DNA from 2 places in the Rossellomorea sp. NPDC071047 genome. Region 2 is predicted to be linked to the other one. Evidence: a T-box and tRNA genes for the amino acid it is inferred to sense, from the RefSeq annotation. Region 2 holds a T-box; the other holds one or more tRNA genes.
What was found. A T-box is a leader RNA that pairs with one kind of tRNA and senses whether it is charged. The one in region 2 lies ahead of thrS (threonine--tRNA ligase), so its partner is inferred to be a tRNA-Thr.
Positions count from the first base shown of each region.

Region 1: it encodes a tRNA-Thr, which carries the amino acid that the T-box ahead of thrS (threonine--tRNA ligase) is inferred to sense. The anticodon was not compared.

Region 1 covers NZ_JBNNJT010000004.1:1,148-4,539, forward strand. Annotated here, with positions in the region: tRNA gene ACQKFO_RS14355 (tRNA-Phe) at 1-21, opposite strand, end outside; tRNA gene ACQKFO_RS14360 (tRNA-Asp) at 82-158, opposite strand; tRNA gene ACQKFO_RS14365 (tRNA-Met) at 237-310, opposite strand; tRNA gene ACQKFO_RS14370 (tRNA-Ser) at 338-430, opposite strand; tRNA gene ACQKFO_RS14375 (tRNA-Ile) at 439-512, opposite strand; tRNA gene ACQKFO_RS14380 (tRNA-Met) at 542-615, opposite strand; tRNA gene ACQKFO_RS14385 (tRNA-Ala) at 693-768, opposite strand; tRNA gene ACQKFO_RS14390 (tRNA-Pro) at 776-852, opposite strand; tRNA gene ACQKFO_RS14395 (tRNA-Arg) at 860-936, opposite strand; tRNA gene ACQKFO_RS14400 (tRNA-Leu) at 994-1,082, opposite strand; tRNA gene ACQKFO_RS14405 (tRNA-Gly) at 1,090-1,164, opposite strand; tRNA gene ACQKFO_RS14410 (tRNA-Leu) at 1,173-1,257, opposite strand; tRNA gene ACQKFO_RS14415 (tRNA-Lys) at 1,298-1,373, opposite strand; tRNA gene ACQKFO_RS14420 (tRNA-Thr) at 1,397-1,472, opposite strand; tRNA gene ACQKFO_RS14425 (tRNA-Val) at 1,587-1,662, opposite strand; tRNA gene ACQKFO_RS14430 (tRNA-Glu) at 1,667-1,741, opposite strand; cyclic di-GMP riboswitch class I at 2,423-2,508, opposite strand; gene ACQKFO_RS14435 (N-acetylmuramoyl-L-alanine amidase) at 2,790-3,392, shown strand, end outside.
Region 2 covers NZ_JBNNJT010000001.1:4,237-7,628, forward strand. Annotated here, with positions in the region: gene ACQKFO_RS00030 (putative sporulation protein YtxC) at 424-1,290, shown strand; T-box leader at 1,364-1,618, shown strand; gene thrS (threonine--tRNA ligase) at 1,677-3,392, shown strand, end outside.

The DNA of each region.
Region 1 (3,392 bases), on a different contig from region 2:
TACCAACTGAGCTACTGAGCCATATTATATAGAAGATTAAATTATCAAATGACCAACTTCCTATTACTAACTAATTGAAAATGGCGGTCCGGACGGGACTCGAACCCGCGACCTCCTGCGTGACAGGCAGGCATTCTAACCAACTGAACTACCGGACCAAAGTTTTTTCGCGATAGCGAAAATAACTATCCATGCGTGACTCTTCAAGGATTATCCTATCCTAAGTCAAAATGGTATTGCGGGGACAGGATTTGAACCTGCGACCTTCGGGTTATGAGCCCGACGAGCTACCGAACTGCTCCACCCCGCGACGATATAAATATAGTGAAGGTAAACATGGAGGAGGAAGGGGGATTCGAACCCCCGCGGGCTGTTACACCCCTGTCGGTTTTCAAGACCGATCCCTTCAGCCGGACTTGGGTATTCCTCCGTGTATAATGGACCCTGTAGGACTCGAACCTACGACCGGACGGTTATGAGCCGTCTGCTCTAACCAACTGAGCTAAGGGTCCTTATAAATCGTACATTGTTTATTGAGTAATAGCGGCGGAGGGGATCGAACCCCCGACCTCACGGGTATGAACCGTACGCTCTAGCCAGCTGAGCTACACCGCCACGAAACATTTACTATTCAATTTGATTTTTGCTTAAGCGAAAATCAATGAAGTTAATTTTACTTTCGTAAAAAAACTTGGTGGAGCCTAGCGGGATCGAACCGCTGACCTCCTGCGTGCAAAGCAGGCGCTCTCCCAGCTGAGCTAAGGCCCCAAAGAAGTGGTCGGGAAGACAGGATTCGAACCTGCGACCCCTTGGTCCCAAACCAAGTGCTCTACCAAGCTGAGCTACTTCCCGAAATATATGGCGCGCCCGAGAGGAGTCGAACCCCTAACCTTTTGATCCGTAGTCAAACGCTCTATCCAATTGAGCTACGGGCGCTAAATGCTTTCTATTGTAGTAATGAATGGAAAGTTATTTTGCTGACGCAAAAAACTTTGGTGCCGAGGACCGGAATCGAACCGGTACGGTAGTCACCTACCGCAGGATTTTAAGTCCTGTGCGTCTGCCAGTTCCGCCACCCCGGCAAATTCTTGGAGCGGAAGACGGGATTCGAACCCGCGACCCCCACCTTGGCAAGGTGGTGTTCTACCACTGAACTACTTCCGCGAAACAAATGGTGCGGGTGAAGGGACTTGAACCCCCACGCCTTGCGGCGCCAGATCCTAAGTCTGGTGCGTCTGCCAATTCCGCCACACCCGCATGATAAGAAAATTAGATATTTCGAATTCACGAAAATCTTTGGTGAGCCATGAAGGACTCGAACCTTCGACCCTCTGATTAAAAGTCAGATGCTCTACCAACTGAGCTAATGGCTCATCTATACAAGTAAGAAACCAAATGGTGCCGGCAAGAGGACTTGAACCCCCAACCTACTGATTACAAGTCAGTTGCTCTACCAGTTGAGCTACACCGGCATATTTACTTTCATATGAAGTCTTAACGGAAAGTTACTTCACAGAAGCAATTCAAAAAAAAGATATTTTGCTTGCGTAATTTGTTGTAGTTTATTTTACTTGCGTAAAAAAACTTGGTGGAGGATGACGGGATCGAACCGCCGACCCTCTGCTTGTAAGGCAGATGCTCTCCCAGCTGAGCTAATCCTCCAAATTGGTGACCCATACGGGATTCGAACCCGTGTTACCGCCGTGAAAGGGCGGTGTCTTAACCGCTTGACCAATGGGCCATATCTATGTGAGTATCCCGCTTAAGGACATGTATAACTATAACAATTCATTTCGCAGAAGTCAACTTCTAAAAAATAAAAAAGAAAACTTTTTTCAACTTACTCATCTTAACAATTTTGTAAGCCGAAAAAGAATATACCATATTTATAAAGTTAATATCAATAGTCAATTTTAAAATCTCTTAATGTTTATTTCTAATTCAAATTCAAAACTTTTAATGATCCACTTCCCTATTTAGTTAAACTGATACCCCCTCAAATCCCTTCCCTCCATTTCAGTTATGGAAGGAAAACATACGTTATCAAAATATAAGCGAGTCTTCTTTTATGATTTTGGGAAAGAAGGACAGGTCCGTTGTCGCAAATTATTGTTTAGGCATAACGGGATTAAATAGAAAAAAGCAGCCAACCTCCTACATATAAGTTGGCTGCTTTTTTTCATATTAGCGTATTGCAAATTTCATCTTCCTTTATCTTTCCCTTTGTACCACTAATATAGGTTATCTAACTTCATTTCATGATACGTTATTTTTTCCTTCAGTTTCTTTTTGAGTCGGCAATCTAAACAGCCCTCTAGTAATACGAGATTGTAATGGATCCTCATAGAGTGCCATTGTAATTTCATTTGTGATAAAAATCGAGTCACCTTCATCATTTCTCCTCCACGTCGCAGGAGTACGTTTCGAAAACTGGCAAGCGTCGTCGTTAAGACATTAGCCCCTATAGTTTTGCGTCACCACTTTTCAATGGGTTTGCCTTTATCGTACGAATTATGAAAGATTGGTTTGTGATATACGAGCGAATGCACCTTCACTAGTGAAAGAATCATAGTTAAGTATAAGTCGTATTTACTACTTTTGAATAATACCATACTTTTCTTGATATCAAACCTTTTATTCCTAAAAGAATGATAAGGGACGGAGGAAACGGTCCCTTGTCCTAGGGAATTAGGGATTGGTAGTGACCGGGTAGACAAGGTGCCTGCGCCCAATCCACCGTAACCAATAAGACAAGCTGTGAATATATTACTAGTAAAGGGGGAATTTAGATGATTTATGTAGTATTAAGGGATGCTGGTCATGGATTAGAGACTCCTGGAAAGAGGTCTCCCTATATCAGCTCCCTGGGCAGGTCGATTAAGGAGAATGAGTTCAATGAACCTGTGAGTGAGTTTTTCGGGGATGAATTGAAGAGGCATGGGGTCATCATCCATGATATTTCACCAACGACCAAAGATGTCCCGTTGACAGCCAGAACAAATGAAGCAAATCGATTATTGAAGTTCTACATCAATAAATACGGCGCATCGAATGTGAAAATCGTGTTAGTAAGCTTTCATTTCAATGCATTTGATGGGTCTTTCAGCGGGTCAAACCCGAGCGGGATCTCTGTTCATATCCAACCTGGAAGCAAGTATGCAAGGGAACTGGCCAATAGCGTAGGGAAATATTTAAGGCAAGGGACCAAGCAAGTGTGGCGTGGAATCATTGAGCAGGACCTTCATATAACCAGGGAATTCGAAGGCGTCGCCATCCTGACGGAAAATGGGTTCATGGATCATCCCGAAGAAGCTAAACTTATGCTTGATAAAGACTACCAAAAAGAAGTGGCGAGAGAAGCCGCTAAAGGAGTACTGGAATATTTTAACTTG
Region 2 (3,392 bases):
AATTAAGTAAAAGAAGAGAAGGTCATTCGCTTAGCGTTTGAACTTCTCTTTTTCATTAATGAATTTTTGGTGAAATAGATTCATTTATTTATTTCCTAAGCATTGTTCCAATAAGGGTTTATTGTATTGGGTGAATGATAACGAATTCTGAGATGTTTAAAAATAACAATGTTGATTGGAGCGGAAGGGGGCTCGACTCCTGCGGGAATAGCGGGAAAGTTGAGACCCCACAGGGCAAAGCCCGAGGAGGCTCAACTCACGCCCCGCGGAAAGCTAGCCCCCTGGAGCGGAAATCCCACTACTCGCCTTATTTACTATTAATAGATTCGAAAAGAGTCAATTAAATTCCCTCAACAACTTCTAAATGATACAAGCCTCCCATATATATAAATCAGGGATTTGGGTTTAAGGAGGCGAGAAAGTTTGATTGAATTTATTTTCAAGCAAAAAAATGATGCGTTAAAGCTTCAAGCACACCTCAATAAAGAGTTCGTACAATCATGGTTTCATGAAACGCTCTTTCAACATACAACTCACTATAATCTGACGATAGAGGTTTCCCCCTTCTTCAAGGAAAAAGAGAAGCTGTTCAACGGGGTTTCCCACTTTGTCTTAAATGATAAATGCATGGACTGGTCCGAATCAGCCCTGAAGGAAAATTACTTCTATGAAGATGTGGATGAAATCAATCAAATATTAGAGATTGTATCAGAGATGAGACTGGGGGAACGACCTGAATTGATGGAGCTGATCGGTGAATGGGACGAGGCCGAATACGTTCATGACAGCCTGGAGCTTTTGTTGGAAGGAAAGGCCCCCATATCGTTCGACTCCTTCAGCAAGTTCAGGCTGAAGAAGCTTCAGGAGAGACTGCTCCTCATGCTGGATCTTGCGATAGATGAATATAAGATGGAGCAGGAATATCAAATGTTTGTCCATATGCTGCGGGAGTACCTGGCATCAAGGGAGCAGAAAATACGTACGATCCATCTGTGCTCCACGGGTTACGGCTATCGTTTCTTTGATGAAGACATGAAAGAGATGACAAGGCAGGAATTGACGAAGGCGATTGATAAACGCCTTCTGACGAATCACCCGTTATATGTTGATTCGTACACCATTGCTCCGTTGTTATCCCTTGCACCGGAGAAGATACTCGTGTACGGGAATCGTGACCATCAGTTGATCAGGACGCTACAGAATATTTTTGAAGAACGGATCGATCTTTTGCCGATGAGTTATTTTCCTGAAACACTTCTCTATCCTTCCTGGGATATCGCGAATGAATAGGCTGCTTATTTTATGGAATGCTCTTGCTTTTCAAAACATAACCGATTATAATACCTACATAATAAGTCAATAAATAAAGGTTATGATGAGGACAACAATATTCCTATTCCATTCACAGAGAGGGAAGTCTCCTGGCTGCAAGCTTCCTAATTCGGTAGTGATATTTACCACCTCGGAACTTCAATTATGAACTGAATCTTGACGGATTCACAGTAATGATTGACGGCTAAATGTCGTTATTCGTTTTCAATGAAGTCATTGTCTGTGTTTTGTGGACAATGAGAAGTTGGGTGGAACCACGAGTTTACTTATTAACCTCGTCCCTTCAAACGTGAAGGGGCGGGGTTTTTTATGTTTTATAGAGATTACTTAAGGAGTGAAATCACATGTCAGAAGTAGTGAAAATGCAGTTCCCTGATGGAAATGTCAAGGAATTTCCTAAAGGGACAACAACAGAAGAGATTGCTGCGTCCATCAGTCCGGGTCTTAAGAAGAAGGCGCTGGCTGGTAAAATAAATAATGCATTGATTGATTTACGCACAGGGATCCAGGAAGATGGAACGATTGAAATTGTTACGGCACCTTCAGAAGATGCTCTGGAAATCCTTCGTCACAGTACGGCCCATTTAATGGCACAGGCTATCAAACGCTTATATCCTGAAACAAAGCTTGGGATCGGTCCGGTCATTGAAGGCGGATTTTATTACGATATTGATTCCGAGCACACGTTCACTCCGGAAGATCTTCCACTGATCGAGAAAGAAATGAAAAAGATCACGGGAGAAAACCTGGAAGTGGTCCGTAAAGAAGTTAGCCGGGACGAAGCACAGAAAATGTATGAAGAAATCGGTGATGAGTACAAGCTTGAACTGCTTGAAGCCATTCCTGAAGGGGAACAGGTTTCGATTTACGAGCAGGGTGAATTCTTAGATCTATGCCGTGGAGTCCACATTCCGTCTACAAATAAAATTAAAGAATTCAAGCTGTTAAGCATCGCCGGGGCATACTGGCGCGGGAACAGTGATAATAAAATGCTTCAACGAATCTACGGAACAGCCTTCTTCAAGAAAGAAGACCTGGAAGAGCATCTGCGTCTTTTAGAAGAAGCAAAAGAGCGAGATCACCGTAAAATCGGTAAAGAATTGAATCTATTCATGAATTCACAAAAAGTGGGACAAGGCCTGCCGATGTGGCTGCCTAAAGGTGCCACGATCCGTCGTATCATCGAGCGTTATATCGTTGATAAAGAAGAGCGCTTAGGTTATGATCACGTATACACACCTGTCATGGGAAGCGTCGAGCTATACAAAACAAGCGGTCACTGGGATCATTACCAGGAGAATATGTTCCCGGTCATGGAGATGGATAATGAAGATCTTGTCCTTCGCCCGATGAACTGCCCTCATCATATGATGATTTACAAAAACGGCATTCACAGCTATCGTGAGCTTCCGATCCGTATCGCCGAACTTGGTCTGATGCACCGTTATGAATTGTCAGGTGCCTTATCAGGACTTCAACGTGTACGTGGAATGACTCTGAACGATGCTCATATCTTCGTACGTCCCGATCAAATCAAAGAAGAATTCAAGCGTGTCGTGCGCCTCGTTCAGGAAGTGTACAAAGACTTTGATCTCAATGACTATTCCTTCCGTCTGTCTTATCGTGATCCTGAGGATACTGAGAAGTACTTCGATGATGATGAGATGTGGAACCGTGCACAAGGGATGATCAAGGAAGCGATGGATGAACTGGACGTTGAGTACTTTGAAGCAGAAGGGGAAGCGGCATTCTATGGCCCTAAACTGGACGTTCAAGTGAAAACGGCACTTGGTAAGGAAGAAACTCTATCAACGGTTCAACTGGACTTCTTACTTCCGGAGCGCTTTGACTTAACATATGTAGGGGAAGACGGGAAGCAGCATCGCCCGGTAGTCATTCACCGTGGAGTCGTATCCACAATGGAACGCTTCGTGGCATTCCTGATCGAAGAATACAAAGGAGCATTCCCGACATGGCTCGCTCCAACGCAGGTTCAGGTGATCCCGGTTTCACCGGATGTTCACTTCGACTATGCGAAAGAAGTGAAAGAAAAGCTTCAG